Thermogutta terrifontis: one gene and its partner. The protein of the gene in region 1 binds, or shares a complex with, the protein of each later gene. Links are inferred from orthologs where the notes say so. Each region holds a gene or a part of one and is shown on either strand. Other genes may lie near its edges.

Region 1 (5,090 bases):
CAAAGATTTTGCACAAGGGTCAACGCGCAGCGTGCTGTAAGGGCAATTCATGAATTTGCCCCTACCGTTTGAGCGAACAGTCAGAGCCCGGTCGATGAATTGGATTATCCAAACGTTGCAATGTGCACCCGACAAGCCATCTCTGCGAACAACTCTTCACAGGGGCACTCCTGTCACGCCCGACGAGAGGGCTCGATGATCAAACGGACCTGACAAGCACGTCCCTCGGAAGTGGATCCCGTGGAAAAAGGTCCCTCCGATGGGTGTTTCGGAGGGGCACGCTCGTCGTGCCCGATGATGCGAAATGGAGCATCCAACGTTAAACGGCGGACCTGACAGGCAAGTCCCTGCGGAGTTTCTTCGGAGGGGCACGCTTGTTGTACCCGGGGAACTCAATCTCGCTTCCAGGCGAAACCATGTGAGCGTCCGCGTCCCCATCGCCAGTGGAAAAGGGGCAATTTGTCGCGACAAGACCGGATAGGAAATATTCACGCTGCTGGTGTAGAATCGTGGAAGGAGCTTCGATATATCTTGCAAAAAAAAACTTCTCAGGGGAGGTCGTGGAGAAATGACGTTTAAGGACACTTGTTTTCGGAGAATAGCTTTTGCTGTCCTTAATCGGGGTCGCATGGTCGCCATTCCCACAGGACACATCGTTTGTTGGAGCGTTCTTGTGGGCAGCCTCCTTCTGACTTTGGGTTGTACTCCGCGACAGGAAGTCTCTCCCTCCAACACTTCCTTTGAGCACCGCGACGCCGCCGCAGTACCCGGCCCACCCCTGGAAAAAGGAGCACCCGCCGGGGCATCTTCTCCAACGGGCCATTCGCCCCGCGCCGCCTCCCGTGACTCCCTCCGTGATGTTGACGCCCAGACTCTGACCGCAGCCCTCCGAGCGGCAAACCCCGGCTTCACGGGCGAGGCCGTTGTGGAAAACCAGGATGGCGTGATTGTTGTCGCCATCAATGCGCCCGAGGTTCGCGACATCTCACCGCTAGCCGGTCTGCGAATTCACAAGCTGGACCTCTATCAGTGTTCGGTCAGTGATCTCACGCCCCTGTCGGGACTGCCTCTGGAAGCGCTGGCGCTGGACCGAACAAAGGTCACCGATTTGAGGCCGCTCAGCGGCATGCCGCTCCAGTACCTCTCGCTCAGCGAGACCGATGTGAGCGATCTGACTCCGCTGGCAGGATGTCCATTGAAACAGCTCAACCTTGTCCGCACGAAAGTGTCCGACCTTTCTCCTCTGGTCCGGTGTCCCCTGGAGACGCTCTGGCTTAATGAAACGCCGGTGAAAGACCTTTTCCCGCTTCGCCATGTACCGCTTGTCAGTCTCACCATCGCGGGCACCCCTGTGGAAGATCTGTCGCCGCTGAAAGGCATGCCCCTCAGACGGCTGCATATCGCGCGGTCGCAGGTCACGGATCTGACCCCTCTTCGCTGGTTGCGTCTGGAACGCCTGGTTTTCACGCCATCGCGAATCAAAACGGGTCTGGACATCGTGCGAAATATGCCCACGCTGCGAGAGATCGGAACCGCATTCGGGGAATCAGACTGGGGAATCGAAGACCGTCTGATGCCGCCCGACGAATTCTGGGCACTCTACGACGCCGGAAAGATTACGGAGTGACCGTATCTCTGGCAACCTTGTGCCTAAATTTCCGGCAGTAAAGAATGGGCAATCGACCAGGACTACTTTTGTTTCTCACAGGAGGCCAATTCCAGCGCCTGAAGGAGACGTCTCGCTTTGTGCCAGGTTTCCCGGTATTCGGCATAAGGATCGGATCGTGCCACGATCCCCCCGCCCACCGAAAAGATACACCAGTCCCGCCAGCAGAGGATTGTCCGAATGAGAATATTGAGGTCCGCCGAGCCGTCCAACCCAATATAGCCGAGGCTGCCACAGTAGGGACCGCGGACATGTGGTTCGAGTTCTGCGATGATTTCCATCGCCCGAGGCTTGGGAGCGCCAGTCACGGAGCCACCTGGAAAGCAAGCGGCCAGCAGGTCAAAAGCATCGTTCTGCGGTTTCAGGTCTCCCTCGATGACCGAGACAAGATGAAAGACGCCGGCGTAGCGTTCCAAGCGGCACAGGCTTGTCACGTGGACACTTTCCGGCAGACAAACGCGGGACAAATCATTCCGCAGCAAGTCAGTGATCATAATGTTCTCCGCCCGATCTTTCGCCGAGGCCAGCAATTCCGCGGCGATCGCGGCATCCGTGTCTGGAACTCCTGTTCGGGCACGTGTCCCTTTGATGGGTCTCGTTTCCACATGGCCTTTTGTCACGCGGAGGAACCTCTCGGGCGAGGCACTGAGAAGCTGGGCGTGCCCGAAATCAAAGTAGGCAGCGAAAGGGGCTGGGTTAACCTGGCGAAGGTGGCGGTACAGGATCAACGGGTCTGCTGGCTTCGGTGTTGCCAGACGCTGGGCAAGATTGACCTGAAAAACATCTCCCGCCCAGATGTAGTCCACGGCTTTTCGCACTGCGTTCAAGTATTCCTCGGCCGAAAAATTACTCGTCAGCGGCAGTTCAAAGGGGACGTCATTGATTGCCACGGGGAGCTGCTTTTGCAGTGTCTGGTCAGTTTCCGTGGGACAATTGGCCAATCCCTGCCCGGAGAAATGCCCATCCTTGTGAGAGGAATGCACCCAGCCGTGAAGCCTCTCCTGTGCTAGGCCAATTGATGAACTCTCTATCTCACCGAGTTTCTCTGCCTCAGAGAGCAGTTTCTGGAAGAAGTCGAGACGTGCTCGCGCCCGCTCTTTACGGTCCTCGCCCGGCTCACAGGGAATGCCCTGAGAGATAAGCCAGGCTCGCTGATGCCAGTGATCAGCGGCCAGGACAACGTCGTAAAGGCCCACGGCCCACAGCGGCCAGCCGCAGTCATCGGTTTGTGCCGGTGCCACATCCTCGAACGCGCGGTTGAGTTCGTAACTCCAAAAGCCGGCCAAACCGCCCTGAAACGGTGGCAGATCCTCCCGTGCCGGCTGACGGAACTCGCGCGCATGGCCGGCGAGTTTGCGGAACGCCACCGCTGCTTGCTCTCCCGTCGCAGTGGAGGGAAGGAGGAAGAATTCCTGGGGATCGGCCATCAAAAACGAGTACCGCGCAAGTGAACGGTCATCGGCAGCCCCCCGCGGTGAATCGAGAAAAAGGACGTAGGGCAGACGGGAAAACGCGGCAAGCAGACGGTCCCAATTGGGCCACGAAACTTCCACTACAAGGGGAAAATCAAGCGAGGTCACGAGTGAGCTGTCTTTCCCGTTTCCGAACACCCTTTAACAGACCGACGCCGGGCCAGTCGCCGAATTCGCCTCTCCCGCGGAGAAGGCTCTGCCACTGTATGAAGCCCCCAGTGCAGGGCTTCATCCTGCCAGTAATTCTTTCCGAGTTGACGGGCAATAGCGGCCTTGCACAGTTCGTATCCGAGATAAAAAGCGGTATCCGGATCCAATGGGCGTCCGGCATCCTTCGCGGCGTCGGTGATCGCTTCAAACAGTTCGTAGGGATCGGAGGACTGCAACTCCCGGCCGAAAGCCCATGCACACAGTTGGTTCGCCTTCACAAACAACCGGGGGGACGGATCCCGAATCTGCTCCCGCAACTGCTGCCAGTACTCCTCATTTCCATTGTTAATGTGGTGATCACGAAGCATGGCCAGGGAAGAGTCCAGACTCCGCAGCGACACGTGATACCGCTGGGCACAGTGGACCATCCTTCGGATCACGTCACACTCGCGCACCGAGGTCCGGGCGGTGTTGACCTCCTGGGTTGTCAGGATCCATCTGGCGCCGATCTCCTGGGCAAATCCCAGCAAGAGGAGCAGAAGCGGTCCCGCATCCGCGGCCGAGTGGAAGAGGACCGAACACAGATCAAGAGCCAACGGAATGTCCGGCCAGATATGGCGGGCCTCCACACTCCGCAGCATACTCTGGGTGAATCCCAAACCGACCGGAACCAACGACTGTTTGAGAATCGTCGGCCTGCGAATCTTTCTCAATGACTCCAGCGTTTCTTCCACACCCTCCCAGGTACCCGGCAGATAGGGCTCAATCACAAGATTCGTCTGCTCGGGCAAGTCTTCAGGCACTTCCAGCAACGGCTCAACAAAATCTGCACCCGCCGCAAGTGCTGCCTGCCATGTGGAGAGCTCGAGAGTCCTTACCCAAACCTTATGCCCATGTGAATGCAAAGCCTTGATGATCTTGGCAAACTGCGGTCGAGGCTCTCGATCCTCATGCCACAGGCCAATGACGTCAGCTCCATCGGCCACCAACCGATCTGCCAGATCGAGCAAAGTGGGAAGGGGAACGTCGGCGGCATCCTTGACCACGGCCACAATCCGCAGCGAGTACTCATCCTGCGGTAAGCACGGCCGATGACGCCTCCGAAAATATTCAGGAAGGTCGTGCAGGTCGTTCGGACCGCGTTCCACGGGGATTCTTAACTTGGCTTCCAGTTCGTGAGGGTCGCCCGAACATCGCCCCGGCAGCAGCACCCGGGTCGCTTCGGGAGGTACCTTCAACCGTTCCGCAATCCAGGGCACGCTCATCAGCCCGGCAATGCTGATGGGCATCACAGCCACCGAGTACTGAAAGTCATAACTGCTGGCCAGATCGGGCAGCATACGCCGCAGCAACGGTTCCGCGAGACGTCCGGTGACGAACAGAAAATGTTCCGAAAAACCACGGTCTGCGGAATCCATGGCGTCCCTCCGGAGGTATTCTTCTCTTCAACGCACCAGCCGTCACATGCGCCGGGAGGCTTCTTCCGCGGCCGGTGTACCGCCGCTCGGAGAGCGGTCGTCTCTTGTTGCGATGGTAGCGCCGGCCCCTGCCACAAAAGGGCGCGGTGCCTGGAATCGTCAACACCCGACAGCCAGCCTGCCCGACAGAGGTGACTCTTGTCGGGGGAGTTGGCAGGTCACGCAAATCTTACCGGGTCGATCATCTTATTCTACTCGCAGGCCGCCTCTTCCTGCCACCACAGTTTTATCGAAAGCGATGGCCGTTGTGACAGGGCCGTCTGCACGCGGCGGACAAAATGAGGCGACAAGCGTGCCACTGCGAATGCCCCGAAGCGCCCCTCC
Region 2 (4,795 bases), 1.6 Mb from region 1 along the record:
TATCGTCGAGGAAGGTCCTGACGAAATGTTCGAGGTGATGGAAGAACACGAAGAATACGGCCTGCTTACACGGAACATATACCTCGGCGTGACGATTGCCTACGCAATCTTTGTGCTCCTCACCTTGACAGTATCGTCCATCGGCAAGGCAGTCGTCCGCATCCCGATTTCGCTGGTTTTTTTAGTGGCCATGGCAGTGGCTGGCTTGTATCTTGCTCACACAGCCCACCTTGGCGGCATATTGGTCCATCAGTATGGCGTCAAGGCGAAACTAACTGAAACGCGAGAACGTGCGGAAGATAAAAAACAGCGTGCGAATACGGAAATCAAAGATCAAGCCTCACAACCTGCCGACGAGCAGGATCGAGCCGCCAGATCCCCGAAAGACACGGAAGAAACCGAATCTTCAGAACCTCAAGCTCAATTACAATCTGAGAAGTCGGCCCGGCCAGCCTCAGCCGAGACGCCCTCCACCCAAGAATCCTCCCCTGCCGAGTCCGAATCAAAACAAGAGAAAGAGTGAAACTCAACGGTTGACGATTGGGACAGTCTGCTGCCCCCGCGAATCAGCCTTGCCGAGTAGTGCCTTTTGATTTCGGCAGCCGTTTCCAAAAACGGTCGATCGCCCGTAGGAGAATTTCTACTGCCACAACCAGTACAACAGCAGAAACAAAGATCGTGTTGGGGATGATTCCATAATCCAAATACCAACTGTGAAAATCCGATTTTCCAACCTCCGTGACGAGAATCGCCACATCTCGACGAGGCCCTTGGGAGAGGATTCGGCCTGTCGCATCAATCACCGCTGAAAAGCCCGTGTTGGCTGCAATCAAGAATGGCTTTCTGGTTTCCACTGCCCGAAACACACCACATATCAGGTGCATATCAAGTTCACTCGATCCCCAGAACCATCCGTCGTTTGTCAAATTGACGAGCACGTCCGGTTCGGTTCCGTGCTTTCGCAGCTCGAGAATCTGCTGGCGAATAAGATGAGGAATCACGCTCTCAAAGCAAATGTTAGGGCAGAACCGCACACCTCGCACCGAGAACGCTTTTGGCACTTTGCCCGGTGTTGTATTCGTGCTTAATGGTGTGAGGTACCGCATCGGGGGAAATTCGTCGGCGAAGGGCACGTATTCCCCGAACATCACCAGGTGCATCTTATCATAGCGCCCCAGATAGCAATACCCTTTGGTCTCAGAGCTGTGGTGTGTTGCTCCTTCAGAAGCTCCTGGAGAGACTGATATGCTATCCCGCCTGTTCGTGGCCCCACCATTTGCGGATTTCGGAAAAACTTCATCCGTGGAACATTTTCCCACGAATGCGGCCGAGTTGTAATAGCGTATCCCGGATCCGGTATAAGCGACGGTCTCGACGCCTAAAATGAGCCTTGACGCGAGTTGACTCGCGAGGCGTTCCATCGCTGCTTGGCTACTCCGCTTCGCCGCGACAAGCTGATCCACAAATTCGTGATCAGTCTTTCCTTTGGCACGCCATTCAGGCGGGACAGCGGGGTGAGAGTCGGCGTCAATCAACAATCCCCCGTAAACTGTCTCCGGCCAAACCATGAGATCGAGGTCACGGTATTGTCTGGCCGCGAGGAAAGCCAATTCAAGATAGTGACGGTGGATACGCTCCCGTTTCTCCTCACCGTCCTCCAGTCGAATATCCTGCGAACCCTGGATGAGGGCCACCCGCACGGTCGAAGTTTGTGGCGTTGCCGCGTGGACCACCAGACGGTAATGGCCGTACACCACAACCGCCCCCAGCACGACCCCTGCCGCCATAAGTGGACGACCGGCAGCCAAGACATACCGAGTTAGTTTTTTTGCGGAGATCGCGTCCGAAGAAACCTCATTCGATCTTTGGTATGCCCCAGCCCGGTGGAATTCTGCCATGCGCTGTGCCGCCAAATAAAGGCAACCCGAAACAAGAATCATGACCCACCCTACGCCGTACGTTCCGACCAGGTCAGCCACCTGAATCAGGCTGAGCCACCGGTATTGGGTGTGCGCAAGGCTGGCCATGGTAAAACCCGTGAGTAAATGTGCCCGCGCCACCTCCAGCCCTGCCCAAATGGTGGCAGCCGCCGCAGGGATCGGTATTCGGCAGAGGTGCACGGCTATTCGACTGAAACCTATAAAGCACGGCAAATACCAGGCGAGATAGAACGAGAGGGCCACCCAGCCGAAACTTGTGGCCCAGTGAGGCAAACGAAGCCAATGAAGAGCCGCCATCCAGAAGGCAAATCCAACTCCCGCGAGAATGAGATATTCTCGAGTTTTCAGGGGCTGTGAACGCCCGATAAGTGCGCACCAGAAACACGGTCCCACCCACGCCAGAGGTGCCACATCAAGAGGAGGAAGCGCCATCCATAACAGAACCGCCCCAATGGCCGCCAGCAAGAACGTCTGCCGATCCGCGCTCAAAGCCAGTCTGCTTTTCCACGCGCGATTCTTCTCAGATGCGACATTCTTTCCACGGGAATGATGGCGGTGGGAAGTTGCGCCGGTGGATCCGTCACTGCGGCCCATTTTGGCCAACCTCAGTCTCTTCGGACCTCCCGAAGTCATCAGCTTATCTTCACGTTCTTGTCGCTCAGGATGAGAAATCTTTCCAAAATGGCCGGACCGGCCGCAGTGAGGAAACTTTCCGGATGGAACTGCACTCCGAAAACGGGATACTCCTTATGCCGAATGCCCATGATTTCGGGGCTGCCATCCGGGAGAAACGACCATGCACAGACCTCGAAACATTCGGGCAGCGACTCGGGTTCGATCACCAAACTATGGTAACGGGTCGCCACAAAGGGATTTTCGATCCCCTCAAACAGCCCCTTCTGATCATGGTAGATCATGTCCGTCTTGCCATGCATCAGCCGCCTCGCCCGGACGATCCTCGCACCAAACGCCTGCCCGATGGACTGATGCCCCAGACAGACCCCCAGAAGCGGCACCCGTCCTGCAAAATAGCGGACGCACTCCACCGATATCCCGGCTTCTGACGGGGTGCAGGGGCCTGGTGAAATGATGATCCGGTCCGGGTTCCAGCGCTCGATCTGTTCGACGGTTATCTGATCATTTCGCTCTACAGCAATCTCCAACTCGGGGTTGATTTCCCCTAACCGTTGCACAAGGTTGTAGGTGAACGAATCGTAATTGTCCAGCACAAAAATACGCACGCGGATGGTCCTCTTTCTAACAACTCACAGGCATGGAAGCCACGTCCGAAATGATGGCCGAATGGACTCCTGAGCGAGCCACCGCAACGAACACCAAGCTCCGGAAGGGAGAAAAAACGCTTAATGTCGCCTGCCGCAAACCTTCAATTTAACGCTTCAGCACGCCTCTCGGAACAGCGCGTCCACCTTCAAAATACGTGGGCTCCTTCCACGAGCCCCGCCTATTTAGTGGTGGAGACTTTTCGGGCGTCTTCGGTTCGGGAGGAAGTTCGTCCGGAAAGGACCACGTACCGTTCGGGTGGCAGTGTCATTTCCAGAATGCGCAGGCCGAATTTATCTCCTACCTTGACCGCCTCTCCCCGGGCAATGACATAACCATTGACGGCGAGTTCAAGGGGTTCATCGCACGACTTGTTGAACTGAATGATCGTCCCTGGGGCCAGTTGGAGGATTTCAGCGAGAGGCTTACGTGTTCGAGCCAGAATGACCTCGACAGGTAGCTTGATCTTCAGGAGGCTACGGGTCAAAAGTGGGAGAATCCTGGCCCGCACAGGATGAGCTCCAGCACCCCTCGTGCGTGCTGGCGGTGGCGTCGCAACTCCGGCTGTGCTCGCAGCTAACTTTTCGGTTGAGGCTGGCTGGTCTCGAGGAGGTGCTTGTGGCGTCACTGGGGCATATGCCGTCGCCTCTTCTCCCAATAACCTGATCAACATCGGCAACTCCCGGTTGCCCATGTTCACCGGCAGCAGCATCCCGGGCGAGTCTTCCGGCAACTCTGTCGCGGTGAAGGCCGGAACAACACGGGCAGCACTCTCCCGCAGCGGCCAATCAGGGGGAAAAAGGAGGATGCCGAGTTCCTGGGCGAGCGTCGCCAGCTTAGCCTTTCCCGTAGGATCAGGATTCTCGGCCCATTTTGGAATGACCTCTGCCTCGTCAGGGAGAAAGATCTCGACCCGGAAACCCTCGAAATGAAACTCTACGGACAGGCCCCGCGTGGAGGTTGCCTTTCTCAGGACCTCCTTCTGTTCTTGTAGAGACTCCGTTCTGTCTATGTTTCCTAGCCTGAAGTTTTGGTCGAATGTTCTTTGAAAGGAGGCCTCAACCTCCTCGCGAGCCGTTTTGAGGCATTCCAGAATTGCAACCAACTTCGGATGGGCCATAGAGCCGAAAGCTTTTCAAACGGCATTCGAATGAGCACGACAAAATCTGCGCTAATCCCGCAGATTCATTATCGGCTTCCTAATCGGAAAACTTTTCCCATTTCGCTCAAACCCCAATCCACCGATGTAGCAAAAAGGGACTCTGGCCACACCACAGAAAAATACCCATTCTGCAGAAAATGGGCAGATGGACTATGCGGCTGCGATACCCGGGCCTGTTTGCTGCCCCCACCACGGATAGGTCTAAATCCACATATAAGTTGTGCATCCGGATTGAAAGGTATCCTAACTTTGCCAAGGCACAACAGATGCGAAGTCGCTTCTTCCAAATGTGCCCTCGTCTTGACGGAAAAAAGGCAGGATTGTACTCTTACCTATGGAGCTACAAATGTTCCTTTCCGCACTGGGGTATGGTGTAACGGTAGCACGACTGACTCTGGATCAGTTAGTCTAG

Evidence for each region. Proteins that work in one complex are often made in the same cells at the same time.
Region 2: the proteins of THTE_RS15810 (region 1) and THTE_RS09935 are in contact, whole or in part, in a solved structure (PDB 8RP0), measured with the Escherichia coli proteins. The link is inferred for Thermogutta terrifontis from one-to-one orthologs.

Annotation. Positions count from the first base shown.
Region 1 is NZ_CP018477.1:4,277,490-4,282,579, forward strand. What follows is about bases 969-3,967. They hold THTE_RS15810 (anthranilate synthase component I family protein), read right to left. Parts: upstream 3,247-3,967; coding sequence 1,690-3,246; downstream 969-1,689. Other genes in these bases: THTE_RS15805 (leucine-rich repeat domain-containing protein), read left to right, coding at 969-1,627; THTE_RS15815 (DUF6513 domain-containing protein), read right to left, coding at 3,243-3,967. Outside these bases: more of THTE_RS15805, read left to right, coding at 674-968; more of THTE_RS15815, read right to left, coding at 3,968-4,706. UniProt on the Escherichia coli protein: Part of a heterodimeric complex that catalyzes the two-step biosynthesis of 4-amino-4-deoxychorismate (ADC), a precursor of p-aminobenzoate (PABA) and tetrahydrofolate.
Region 2 is NZ_CP018477.1:2,682,269-2,687,063, forward strand. What follows is about bases 1,378-4,081. They hold THTE_RS09935 (anthranilate synthase component II), read right to left. Parts: upstream 3,182-4,081; coding sequence 2,573-3,181; downstream 1,378-2,572. Other genes in these bases: THTE_RS09930 (apolipoprotein N-acyltransferase), read right to left, coding at 1,378-2,429; THTE_RS18275 (FliM/FliN family flagellar motor switch protein), read right to left, coding at 3,403-4,081. In the rest of the region: THTE_RS09925 (DUF2231 domain-containing protein), read left to right, coding at 1-523; more of THTE_RS09930, read right to left, coding at 567-1,377; more of THTE_RS18275, read right to left, coding at 4,082-4,341. UniProt on the Escherichia coli protein: Part of a heterodimeric complex that catalyzes the two-step biosynthesis of 4-amino-4-deoxychorismate (ADC), a precursor of p-aminobenzoate (PABA) and tetrahydrofolate.